4 regions of the Blautia sp. 1033sp1_1033st1_G9_1033SCRN_220408 genome follow, and region 2 is predicted to be linked to each of the others. Evidence: riboswitches for the same ligand, from Rfam matches in the RefSeq annotation. Region 2 holds a riboswitch; each other region holds the start of a gene.
What was found. A riboswitch is a leader RNA that binds a small molecule or an ion and turns the genes downstream of it on or off. The one in region 2 is predicted to bind cobalamin.
Positions count from the first base shown of each region.

Region 1: linked by a shared signal. The riboswitch ahead of AB5916_RS08560 (Ig-like domain-containing protein) and the one ahead of AB5916_RS00550 (cysteine-rich small domain-containing protein) in region 2 are both predicted to bind cobalamin.
Region 3: linked by a shared signal. The riboswitch ahead of AB5916_RS02105 (Ig domain-containing protein) and the one ahead of AB5916_RS00550 (cysteine-rich small domain-containing protein) in region 2 are both predicted to bind cobalamin.
Region 4: linked by a shared signal. The riboswitch ahead of AB5916_RS09845 (sirohydrochlorin cobaltochelatase) and the one ahead of AB5916_RS00550 (cysteine-rich small domain-containing protein) in region 2 are both predicted to bind cobalamin.

Region 1 covers NZ_JBFKZO010000009.1:30,222-33,549, reverse strand. Annotated here, with positions in the region: gene AB5916_RS08560 (Ig-like domain-containing protein) at 1-1,627, opposite strand, end outside; cobalamin riboswitch at 1,946-2,136, opposite strand; gene AB5916_RS08555 (DegV family protein) at 2,229-3,116, opposite strand.
Region 2 covers NZ_JBFKZO010000001.1:108,470-111,797, reverse strand. Annotated here, with positions in the region: gene AB5916_RS00560 (class II aldolase/adducin family protein) at 1-226, opposite strand, end outside; gene AB5916_RS00555 (phosphatase) at 467-1,180, shown strand; gene AB5916_RS00550 (cysteine-rich small domain-containing protein) at 1,394-1,702, opposite strand; cobalamin riboswitch at 1,943-2,134, opposite strand; gene AB5916_RS00545 (NlpC/P60 family protein) at 2,368-3,328, opposite strand, start outside.
Region 3 covers NZ_JBFKZO010000002.1:62,836-66,163, reverse strand. Annotated here, with positions in the region: gene AB5916_RS02110 (VanW family protein) at 1-942, shown strand, start outside; cobalamin riboswitch at 1,067-1,296, shown strand; gene AB5916_RS02105 (Ig domain-containing protein) at 1,483-3,252, shown strand.
Region 4 covers NZ_JBFKZO010000011.1:54,468-57,795, reverse strand. Annotated here, with positions in the region: gene AB5916_RS09850 (YfhO family protein) at 1-1,273, shown strand, start outside; cobalamin riboswitch at 1,303-1,478, shown strand; gene AB5916_RS09845 (sirohydrochlorin cobaltochelatase) at 1,674-2,960, shown strand; gene AB5916_RS09840 (hypothetical protein) at 3,011-3,328, shown strand, end outside.

The sequences.
Region 1 (3,328 bases), on a different contig from region 2:
CAGCATCCCCCTTTGTGCCTGCTGCAATATAGCCTTCGCTTTGTGCCTGAACAGTATATTTCTGTCCGGATTTCAGCTGATAGATGCCTTCTGTACCTGTCACTTCTTCCTTGGTGGTATTGTTTGTGACTGTGATCTGAGCTTCCGGAATCACCTCACCAGTCTTACTGTTTACTGCGCGGAAAGTCACCTGACAGGTATCGGGTTTTGCTGCAAACACAAGCCTGTAGGTGTACTCAGCCAGAGGCTGTGCACTGTTATCATTGATGGCTGCATCCTCCACAGAAGGGTCATACAGCTTCAGCGTGGCAGTTACCTGCTGCTCCTGGGTTCTCTTTGATGTATCCAGAGAATACGTCTGGGATTTTGCTGGCTGCTGTTTAACAGTAGATTTAAAAATGCTCCAGTCTGAGAAGAACCATCCGCTCTTATACTCTTTTGCACTTGGTCTTTTTAGGCTGATGCCAGAAACAGCACTCTTGTAGCTATTGTAATATGCAACATGATAGGTGCTTCCATCTTTTGTAACTCCGCCTGTTGTTGAAATCACATCATCCACATAATTCCTGTAAAGGAATTTTGCAGCCTCAGCAGCCTGGTCCGGTGCCTGAACTTCATCGCTTACCTTGGTTACTGAAGAAGAAAGGATCTTCACATAATGGTCTGTCCAGGTTTTATCTGTTTTTCGGGCAGCTACCTGGAACAGGGTATCCAGTTTATCTACCGCCAACGGCCAGAAAATATGCTTTGTACCATCCTCCGATGGTCTGTAAGCGATCAGCTTATCATCCTTTTCATTGACTGCATCCAGTGCATCCCCCACATACAGTCTGTCATAATCCCCGTTTTTCAGTGTGACAACTGCATCAATCTCTCCATCCTTTACAAGCAGGGTGCAGGCTTCTGCCGGAAATCCGCTATCTGCCTTTACAGCTGCCTGGTAGGTACCATCCTCCAGTCTGTCCGGAGCTGGCGTTACCATAGGCACATTCAGCTTAATATGAATGGTATAAGTAATATCATGAGCAGCTGTCATTGCCACAGTAGTTCCTGTGATCTCCATATCCTGGTTGAGAACTGCAGGAACCTGAAAAACAGATCCTGTATATTCTGTACCTGAAACCGGCAGATACTCATCTCCATCTACAACCAGTTTATTATAGCTGCTGCTGGAAAAAACCACTGTTGCAGTTACTTTTCCTCTTGTAATGGTCACCTTCGGGCAGGTAATCGTAACTTTTCCTGAACCGCCTTGGAAAGTAAAGGATTCTGGAGTATAGGTTCCGTCCTGATATTTTTCTGCAGAACTGGCAGCCAGCAGAAGGTCATCCTGTACATATTCCTCTGTATTACCATCTGTCAACTCGAAAGACGCATCCCCGGTATCCGGATCAGAAGGTTCTTCACCGCTGGTAAATACATCCTCCACTTCGCCCAGGTCATCTTGACCCTGCACATCTGAAACATCAGCGTCAGATTCCTCCTCGTCCACATCCTGAATATCCAGAACATTCTGTGCCTCTGCATCTGCTGAAAATTCCTCTGCTGCAAATGCAGGAGATATAGATGTTACGGTCATTGCTCCTGTTAGCAAAAGTGCTAAAAGAGCATTTGACTTTTTCCTCATTGCTACTTCCTCCTTTGATAAAATTAGGTACTCGCTGCTTGTAGAGGCAGGAGTCCGCTTACATCGGATATACACGTTTCTGTGCTTTGCGTGGAATTTTAGTGAAATAGGAACATTACAAAGTAATCTCCTCTTACACACAAAAAAGCCTGCTTTCATTTGAAAACAGACTTCCTTCAATCCTTAATCTTTCTCTGTGGTATTTAAGCTGCAATAGGGGATTTATTGCAATACAAAAATACTTGTACCAGGGCGCATAAAAATCCCCCTGCCACCTTTTGATCTGATTATTTGGGTGAAAGTGCTTTCATCGGAAGCTTTTCATCGGATATTTCCAGCAGGTTTCCTGGCTTGCAGTTCATCGCTTTGCCCCCTTCTCAGACTGTCGTCCAATGGATTTACTGGCATTGCTCCCTGCTTACAGTGACCGGATCGCTCAGGATTTCCACCTGATTCTCTTTTACCCTTCACAGTTAATCTGCGTAGGCACTGAAAACATATATATTCATCTCATATGATAGCAACTTCTAACCAAAAATCAAGTCATAAAACCAAATTTTATACATAAATCTATGATCAATTAAAGTGTAAGTAATTACATTTACACTTTGTAAACAATGGATGGATCCTGTACAATGCTGAATCCCATACCGTATACTCCCGGGCCGGTGTGGCTACCTACACTGAAGGACAAATGATCGTAATAAACCTGTACCTCAGGGAACATCTCCTGGAGCATAGCCTGCCATTCTCTGGACTCTTCCAGACTCAGACCTGACCCTGCTGCCCCGATCCTTACATATTTAGGATCGATCCCTGGAAAACGTTTTTCCAGATCCTCTTTCAGTGCCTTCAGCATGATGGCTTTTGCCTTCTTCATGCCTCGTGTTTTGGCAAAGGCATCCAGCTTCTCTCCCTGAATCGTAAGTACCGGCTTGATATGAAACACAGTACCAAGAGCAGCAGCTGCAGGCGTGATCCTGCCTCCCTTTTTCAGATATTTCAGATCATCAACTGCAAGAAAAATGCTGGAATCATAGGCTCTTTTTTCCAGATCCTCACGGATCTCTCTGGCAGATCTGCCCTCGTTTGCCATATGCAGTGCTTCCATTACAGCAATACGCATAGTAACAGAAATACGATGGTTATCTGCTACCTGTACCTTTCCCTGAAAATCCTCTGCAAGTCCAATGGCAGTAGCACAGGAACTGCTTAAACCACTGGACATGGGAATATGGATGATCTCATCATAGCCCTTAGACAGGATCTGCTTCCACATATCCATCACATCACCAGGGGAAGGCTGGGATGTAGATACATCATGACCTTCTATAAGACTTTCATAAAAAAAGCGTTGCTCCAGATTGATTCCTTCATAATATGTTTGTTCGTCAATGATCACCGGCATAGGAAGTAAAAATATCCCCAGCCTGTCTGCTTCTTCTTTAGTGATACCGCTGTTACTGTCTGTCATTACGGCAGTTTTCATACCTTAAGCTCCCTTCCAAAACCCTTCTGCTCTCTCCACCAGGAAGACTACTCTTCTCTAAGGAGTAAGTTATCATTAGGTTTAACTTCTCATCTAACATCTTGCAAATTTTCCTGCATTCGATATAATCAAAATAATCCTAACCGTTCAGTACCTTGCAATTACCTATCAGGAAAATGCATTCCAAAACACCTTCGGTGCTGGCTTTTGAT
Region 2 (3,328 bases):
AAGGACGGAATCCCGGATTTGCCTGGATCACATCTCCCTTAGCATCTACCTTACAGATATACTCCGGAGTCATAAATCCTTTGGATACACCAGTAGGTGTGCAGAGAAATTCATTGTCATTCAGTTTTACGGAAATGTTACCATCGTTTGCTGCTACCATGTTACGGTTGTAGATACGTTTTCCGATTTCACAAATCTGTTTTTTGATCTCATATTCGTTTACCATGCTTTTTTATCCTCCTTAAGCATATATAGCGTTTCCTGCTCCCTTTTTCGCAGTAACATTTTGTTTCTATTGTGATTCTACCTCATTCCACACAATAAGTCAAGGTATATCTGTTGTTTTATGTTGTTTTTAAAGGTTTTATTATGTTGTTTTTATTGTTTTTTCAGGAAATCACCTGTTTTTTTCATTGACAAAGCTTTTCACGCTGTGTCATACTGGTAGCAAAGGAGTTGTTTAATTATGTTTTTATCAGATATACACACTCATTCTATTGCCAGTGGCCATGGCACCTCCTGTACCATTACCCAAATGGCAAAAGCAGCTTCATGCAAAGGACTTTCTCTTTTAGGGATCACCGACCATGGTCCATCTACTATAGGCGCAGGTACTGTTTCTTATTTTCGCAGCCTGTCCGCAGCCCCCAGGAAGCGTTTTGGCATTCAGCTGCTTTTAGGTGCAGAGGTTAATATCCTGGATGAACAAGGCCGGATCGACCTTCCAGCAGATGTCCTTTCAGGCCTTGATTATGCGATTGCCAGTATGCATGTCCAGAACCTTCGTCCCGCAGACAGACAGAGCAATACACTTGCACTGTTAAATGTGATGCAGCATCCCTGTGTAAAGGTTCTCGGCCATATTGATAATACTCAATATGATCTTGATTATGAAGCCGTGATCCGGTCTGCCGCACATAGCCAGGTTCTTATGGAGATCAACGAGGCATCTCTTGCGCCTTATGGATACCGCGGCGATACCAGGCCTAATTGCCGCAGGATTTTAGAACTGTGTCTCCAATATCAGGTTCCTGTGCTCCTTTCCAGTGACAGTCATGGGATCTCTCACATCGGTGATTTTACTTATGGGGAAGCTTTTGCAAAAGACTGTAATTTTCCACCGGATCTGATCCTTAATAGCCAGATTCCCAGACTGCTTTCCTTCCTTATGAAAAGATAGGTTTTTATATAACAGGAGTATTAGATGGGTATTTCCATTACATTTTTTTACTTTATTGGAACATTACGGAGTAATTTCCTATAAAAAAAGCTGCTGTATGGATTCTCCTTTCAGAGATTTTCCGTACAACAGCTTTTCTTATTTATATCTTTATTACTCTTATCTTTGTTATTCTTGTCACTATTATTCTTGTTTTTATTACTCTTGCCTTTATTATTCCTTTTTATCATTAGCTTTCACGCTTCTGATCTCATCCATCAGTTTTGCAAGTTCCTGATACTTACCGGTTACGTAACCATAATTTCTGCGCTTATGAGGCAGTAAACACCCTGTACAATCTTTCAGGCCTTTTTCCGTATATTTAAAATTCCCTCCGCACTTATCTCCCAGGGCATATAATGGACAATAACAAAACAGGCAATTAAAATCCTGTGGGTCTGCACCTTTGTGGCACGGAAAAAACTCACATTCTTTATGACTGAAAAAGGAATATTCTTTGCCTTCCCAATATTCACCGGCCATTCCATCCGCCTCCTGTTTTTCTTGTAAAAAAGAGGGAGCGATGCTACTTCGGGGTAGAAAATGAACCGTTCATAAATACGCGGAGGGAACGGACATCCGAAGTAGTATCGCCTGCCATTTAATCGGTATAATTCTCATGAACAGGCGCATTCCATAAAAAATGTCTGCTACCATTAAAGAGCAGACAACACTAAGGGGCTGCGGATTCCCCGAAGTTGGTTGTTACACTTTACACGGAAGTTTAACCTCGCCATACTAAGCAGGTTTCCTGACTTCAGGATCATCGCTTCCTCTCCCCTTCTCATGCATCAGCACAATGGGATATTGAGATTGGCTTCCCTGTTACAGTGACCGGATCGCTCAGGACTTTCACCTGATTCCCTCTTCTGTCATCTTCTAGAAATGATCAGCACTTAATATGTTCAATATGGAATTATACTGGTATCATAATACCCTTTTACTATATATTTGTCAATGTTTATTTTTGCATACAAGTTTCCAAAGCGCCCCTCCGGAATTTACGCATTCAAGTCGAGCATCTGTTACTCACACCTGAAAGAGGTGGGAGTCTTCTCGACTGAGATAAAAATCCCTGAGTTCCGGAATGCATAAATAAATACATACCAGACTCAGGGGATATGTTCTGAATCTCTTACTATTTGCTATTATACAAGACGTCTTACAGAGGTAATGGTTCTGTAAGCTGCATTATTACTGATCTTAATGCCATCCTTCGCATTGGAAGCGTGTACGATCTGTCCATTGCCCATATAAATTGCCACGTGACCGCCATAACAGATCAGGTCGCCTGGCTGTGCATCTGCATAAGAAACTTCTGTTCCAGCATTCTGCTGCTCATAAGAAGTTCTTGGAAGGCTGACGCCAAAATTAGCATACACACTCTGTACGAAGCCGGAGCAGTCTGCACCACCAGTAAGACTGGTGCCACCCCATACATATGGATTACCTACAAACTGAGTAGCATAATCTACAACAGAAGATCCTGAACCAGAGCCAGAAGATGAAGAACTGGAACTGGAAGAAGAACTTGACTCAGAAGAACTCTGATATTCACTTGGATCTACTGTATTCTCAGAATCTATCACATTACCATACTCATCATACTGAGTCTCTCCAGATCCTGATGATTCAGAACTGCTTACTGCATTTCCTTCTTCATCATACTGGGTAGAATCATAATCACCATCATTAGATGCCTGTGCAGCAGCTGCTGCTTCTGCCTGGCGTCTTGCCTCTTCTTCTGCTGCGATACGCTCTGCCTCCAGCTGCTCGATCTCAGCCTGCTGTGCTGCAAGAAGATTTGCGTACTCAGTAGCCTGCTGCTGTGCATATGCGATCTCATTCTCACAGTCTGCGGAAGTAGCTCTCTTCTCATCCAGCTGTGCCTGAAGATTCTGTGACTCAGCTTCGTACTCCTGCTTCATGCCTTCTAATTCAGCCTTCTCACCAGTGTACTTTTCCTCCAGCTGCTTTACCTGCTCAATAGTATTAGAATACACTTCCAGGCTCTTTCTGTCCTGCTCATACATCTTCTGTGTATACTCTGCTCTTGTAAGAAGATCTGCAAGATTGTCTGCATTCATCATCATCTGGAACCAGGCATCA
Region 3 (3,328 bases), on a different contig from region 2:
AGTCTGATCATAAAGAAGGGAAAAACTGGTATTAAGGCAGATACAGATGCTTTAAAGGAGCAGCTCCTGCATGCAGCTGCCAGCCTGGATCTTGATACACAGATCCAGTGTGCAACCATCAGTGTTACACCAGAGGAGCCGGATTTCAAGGCTTATTATAGGCAGATCTATCAGGAGCCGGAAGATGCATATATGGATGAAAAGAATGATTATGAGATCGTTCCTTCCAAGACAGGGATATCCTTTGATGTTGCAAAGGCGGTCAAAGAATATGGACAGGCCAAAGAAGGCAGTGTGTTTACAGTGGCTTTTGAACAGATCCTGCCGGAGGTGACAACCGGGGATCTGACCAGCCGGGTATTCCGGGATGTGCTGGGAAGCTATAATACTTATGGAGGCGGTACTGACAACCGGATCACCAATCTGACTCTTGCTGCAAAGGCAATTGATGGAATTGAACTGATGCCTGGTGAGACCTTTTCTTACAATGAAACCTTAGGAGAGCGTACAGCCGAAAGAGGGTATAAGGCTGCCGGTGTGTTTGTAAACGGACAGCATGCAGAAGGGATCGGCGGAGGCATCTGTCAGGTTTCCACCACCTTGTTTAATGCATGCCTATATGCAGATCTGGAAATTGTAAAGCGTACCAATCATTCCGGCAGGGTAGATTATGTGCCAGCTGGGCTGGATGCTGCTGTATCCTGGGGAGATCCTGACTTTCAGTTTTGCAATAATACTGAGTATCCTATCCGGATCTCTGCCACTTATGCAGATGGTTCCGTTAATGTGAAGATCTATGGTACAAAAACAAATTCCAATACAGTAAAGGTGACTACCCAGCAGCTGGATGCACAAAGCTACAAAACTTATCGTCATGTATATGACCAGGATGGAAATCTTCTGGAAACGGAGGAAATCTGCAGCAGCCATTACATCAGCTGATCTTGCGTGGCGGCCACAGAGCTGTAAACAGGCATCATAAGAATGTGTGATTTTGTTTGATTTTTCACAATTTTAAAGGAAATCGTATTGATTTCAAAAAATGCTTTTGCTATAATACAGGAAATGAATAAAGACCGTTTACAGTGTCAGCCAGGAGGCAACGATTCCGGCTGTTAAAGGGAATCAGGTGGAAGTCCTGAACGATCCGGTCACTGTGAGCAGGGAGGATACTGCAGGGGCCATTGAGAAGAAGCCTGGATCCGATAGGACTCATGGAAGCCGTCTCTTCTTGAGAAGGAGCAGATATCTGTTGATCTGTGAGCCAGGAAACCTGCTGTGAATGCTGAAGATGGAAGCTTCCGACGAAAGCGATTCATTGCTATTTCTTGTATTGTTTTATTGCACATATGTTTTTTGGCTATGCATATAATGATATGAGCAATTGTGATGCCTGTTTCCAAGCCGGAAGCAGGCTTCTTTTTTGTACAGCAGTACATGTCTTCATTCAAATTGATTGGAAATAACAGGAGGATAAAGATCATGAAAAAACGAAAAATCATTCTTGCAATGCTTCTTTGCGCTGCAATGACAACAGGGAGTGTGCTTCCTGCATTTGGGGAAGATCTTGCAGCAGTAGTGGATGTACAGGATGTAACAGAGGATGAGGCTTTTGATGAGTCTGAGGAGGCAGATTTTGTTGAGTTTACAGACCAGGAGGAAGTGACCTCTGATGTATTAGATGGTGCATTTACCGCTTATCCGGAGGAAGCCGCACCGGTAGCTGAAGATGCAGAGAATCCGGGAACCGTTGCAGCACAGGGATATTATACCTTTGATTTTTCTGATGCAGCTGCACCGGGAGTGACCTGTACTGGCGATATGTTCCGGGTAGTAGCAGCTACTTTATATAGTGACAAAGATGGAGTAATGACAGCTACCATTACTCTTTCCGGCACTGGCAGGGATAAGCTTTATTTTGGAACAGCAGAGGCGGCAGAGGCAGATACTGCTAATCAGATGATTTATTCATCTGTAGTAAAGGATAGTAATGGTAAAGAACAGTATGTATTCGGACCGTTTGCAGTTGCCAAACTGGATAAGGTTATTAATGTGGCTGCACATTCTGTCAAGGGAAATAAATGGAAAGATTACACGATCACCTTCAACTCATCCAAGCTTCTTGCAGCTGCTACAGATGCTGTAGATAACAGCACAGCACTTCCGGATGGTACTTATACACCGGAGAATTTCACAGCTACAGGCGGTACAGGTAAAGTGACCATTACCTGTCCACAGGTTATTGTTGAAAATGGCAAGGCATTTGCAGATGTTACATTCAGCAGCAAGAAATATGTTTATGTAAAGGCAAATAATCAGTTATTTAACGGTACAGTGAATACTTCCGGCGTTACATACAGGATCCCGGTTGACCTGAATGAAGATGTGAAGATCCTTGCACTGACTACAGGTATGAGCATGGCACATGAGATCGCCTATACTCTTCATGTAACATTGAATGAGACACCGGCACCTACTGCTACACCAACACCTACTGAGACGCCGGCTCCCACACCTGCAGCAGTTGCAGCAACTTCATTAAAGGTTTCTGTTTCCAAGCTTACCTTAAAGGCAGGAGCCTCCAGGACAGTCAGTGCCATTGCAGCACCTGCAAATACCACAGACAAGGTGGTATACACTTCCCAGAATCCTTCCGTTGCTACAGTAAACGATGCTGGTAAGATCACTGCAAAAGCAGCAGGTAAGACCAAGATCACTGTAAAAGCAGGATCTAAGGAAAAGACCATTGCTGTAACAGTAACCAAAAAAGCAGTAAAAGTAAAATCTCTTAAGATGAAAAAGGCAGCCCTTACCATGAATAAGGGAACTCAGACTTATGTTTCTTATAAAGTGAATCCAACAGGTGCAACCACAACCCTGAAATGGAAATCTTCTAATAAGAATGTGGCAGCAGTAGACCAGACAGGTAAGATCGTTGCAAAGAAAGCCGGCAAAGCTACGATTACAGTAACAGCAAACGGCAAGAAGGCAACCGTGAAGGTTTCTGTTGTGGATCCATGCACCAGTGTAAAGGTACAGAGCAAGCTTACCTTAAAAGCTGGCAAGTCTGCCAAATTAAAAGTAACAACCACTCCCAAAACAACCGGACAGAAAGCAGCATTTAAGTCAAGCAACAAGAAAGTGGCAACCGTAGATTCCAAGGGAAAAGTAAAAGCCCTGAAAAAAGGAACTGCTAAGATCACTGTTACTGTAGGCAAGCAGAAAGCAACCTGCACAGTAAAAGTAAAATAAATGTAAATGTTCCGTATTTTTACAGTTACAAATAAACAATAGTAGATACAGATAAAGAAAACTGTCCTGTGAAGCA
Region 4 (3,328 bases), on a different contig from region 2:
GACCTGGGATTATCTGAAAAAGGGCGGCAGAGCCAGCATTATAGGTGTGGTTCTGGTTTGTATCTTTATGTATAAAGCCTGCAGGATGGGCTATGAGGACAGTCTTTTTGCTGAATACAGACAGAACGCAGTGATCACGGCTGTAACCGGAACAGTAATGGCAGTTGTACTTTTGCTGGTGAACCGGTTGAAAGTAAAAGGGGAGCAGGTGCTTTTTAGCCTTTTGGCACTGGCTATGGCTGCGAATGTGATCTGTGAGGGAACTGTTGGCTATGAAGACAGAATGTCCCTGAAAAAAGAGGATACACCGGCAGAAACAGTGGTGCAGGTAACGGATGATTATCTTGAGAAGATCGTTGAGGATCCGTCCGAGCAGCAGGCAAGAGATTTTATTGACAAGCCCCAGGCATATTTCCGGGAGCTTTACAGTCAGGACATCCAGGACATTCTGGGATTTTTAAGGGAAACAGACAAAAGCTTTTACCGGGTGGAAAAGGACTTTTCGTCTGCGACGATTTCCATGGATTCCCTGGCTCAGGGGTACAGAGGGGTCAGCACCTATAATTCTGTAATGAACAGCAATGTAAAGGATTTTGTAAACACATGTATCCCAAGCTTTTATTATGCAGACCGGAACAGGTATACCTTTTGGGATAATGCTATGAACAACTGGTTTGCAGCCTTTACAGGGGTAAGATACCTGATCTCCAAGAATAGCAGCCTGGATAGCAGCAAATATACGCTGATCCGTCAGTTTGGCAGTATGTATCTGTATCAAAATGTACGGGAAAGCGATGTGGCAAGGTTTTATGATGAAACGGTATCAGAAAGCAGCCTGCGGGAAGCGGATAAAAAGATCCGGAAGAAGTTTTTAAGTAATGCCATTGTGCTGGAGGATGGAGAAGACAGGGAAAGTGCGGCAGGCCTTGGGAAATCCCAGGCAAAGAAGGGATCAAAGGTTGTGCTGGATGCCCCTCAGAAGGACACACTGGTAACAGGCAGTATCCAAGCGGCTTCAGATGGATATGTACTTTTTATGATTCCTTATGAGGATGGATGGAGTCTTAAGATCGATGGAGAAGACACAAAGCTGCAGAAAGGGGACTTAGGCTTCCTTGCATGTAAAGTAAAAGAAGGAAATCATGCCCTTACCCTTACTTATCATGCACCATTGCTGAAAGAAGGAATCCTGCTAAGTCTGGCATTCTGGATTATCTATCTTATGTTTACTGTATATACATTTTTTGTTCATAGAAAAGACACAATTATATGATAACTATTAGATATCCGAATTGAATATGTATAAAGTTGTAGCGTACAGGTAGCATCATTTCATGATGCGTAAAAGAGAATCCGGTGTGAATCCGGAACGATGCCGTCACTGTGTAAGGGAGCTGCTTCAGAGCCCACTGGGAGACCGGGAAGGGGAAGCAGTGTAGAACGAAGTCAGGAGAACTGCCTTTGCGTGGGATTGTGGATCTGCGGGACACAGAACCAGTATTCTCATAACATTATATGATCATATAGTTTACTGTCGGTATACTTCTGCGAAGAGGGAGAAGCATCTGACAAAAGGAACGAATATGTTGATGAGAAGCATTGCGGTCGCAGAAATGTGACCGCTGTTTTTATGCATAGTTCGTCCGGAAATACGAAAAAAAGAGGAAAAAATAATGAAGCGCAAAACAATTATGGCACTGCTCCTGTCTGTATCCATGGCAGCAAGCATGACATGTGCAGCAACAGCAGCATTTGCAGAGACAGAGGACGCAGCAGAGACAACAGACGACACAGAAGCAGCAGATGACGCAGAAGCAACAGACGACGCAGAAGCAGCAGACGATGCAGAGGAAACAGATGATGCATCTGCTGAGGACGCAGACCAGGAGGCAGCAGATAAAGTGGCAGCTCTTATTGATGCGATCTACGTACAGGAGAGAACAGACGATACAGATGCACAGTGCACAGAAGCAAAAGAAGCATGGGATGCACTGACAGATGCACAGAAGGAACTGGTAGAGGGAGAAGAGGCAAGCCCTGAGTATTTCGGAAGAGATACAGGAGACGCTTCCAAGGATGATCCGAGAAACCAGGATGAGATCGGTGAGAATGAGATTCTGGTTGTAAGCTTTGGTACTTCTTTTAATGATAGCCGTGCACAGGATATCAAGGGTATCGAGGATGCACTTCAGGAAGCATATCCGGACTGGTCTGTAAGAAGGGCATTTACAGCTCAGATCATCATCAACCATGTACAGGCAAGAGATGATGAGCATATCGATAATATGCAGCAGGCACTTGACCGTGCAGTTGCAAACGGAGTTAAGAATCTGGTTGTACAGCCTACACACCTGATGCATGGCGCAGAGTATGATGAGATGACAGCTGCTATTGAGGAATATAAAGACAAATTCGAGTCTGTAGCTATTGCAGAGCCAATGCTGGGTGAGGTTGGAGAAGATGCTACAGTGATCAATGAGGATAAAGAAGCTGTAGCAAAAGCTATCACAGATGAGGCTGTAAAGACTGCAGATTATGACAGCATGGAAGCTGCTGCTGAAGATGGTACAGCTTTCGTATTTATGGGTCATGGAACATCCCATACAGCAAATGTTACTTACGACCAGATGCAGACACAGATGGAGAACCTTGGATTTACAAACGCATTCATCGGTACTGTAGAGGGTGAGCCGGAAGACACAGCATGCGATGCTGTAATCGCTAAAGTAAAAGATGCTGGTTTCAAGAAAGTGATTCTTCGTCCGCTGATGGTTGTTGCAGGTGATCATGCAAACAATGATATGGCTGGAGATGACGACGATTCCTGGAAGAGCATGTTTGAGGCATCCGGAGAATTTGACAGCGTAGACTGCCAGATCGAAGGACTTGGAAGAATCGATGCAGTAGAACAGCTGTATGTAGAGCATACAAAAGCAGCTATCGACAGCTTAGCAAAATAAACGGACATGTGGCCATTTGACCACATCACCATAAAGGAGAAAAGAAAGTTATGAAGCGTTCATTAGCCATTTTAGTATCAGCATTAAGTATTTCTGCTATGACAGTTCCTATGACATTGCCGGTATGGGCAGAGGCAGCAGACACCAAAGAAGAAGCATCCGATACACAGGATCTGGAGGATGGAGTTTACATTGTTGACTTTAATACAGACAGCAGCATGTTCCACACAAATGAGGCATGCGAGGGCAAAGGCCAGCTTACTGTAGAAGACGGCAAAATGACCCTTCATATCTCTCTTGTATCCAAGAACATTGTGAATCTTTTCCCAGGGCTTGCTGAGGATGCACAGAAGGATGACGCAGAGCTG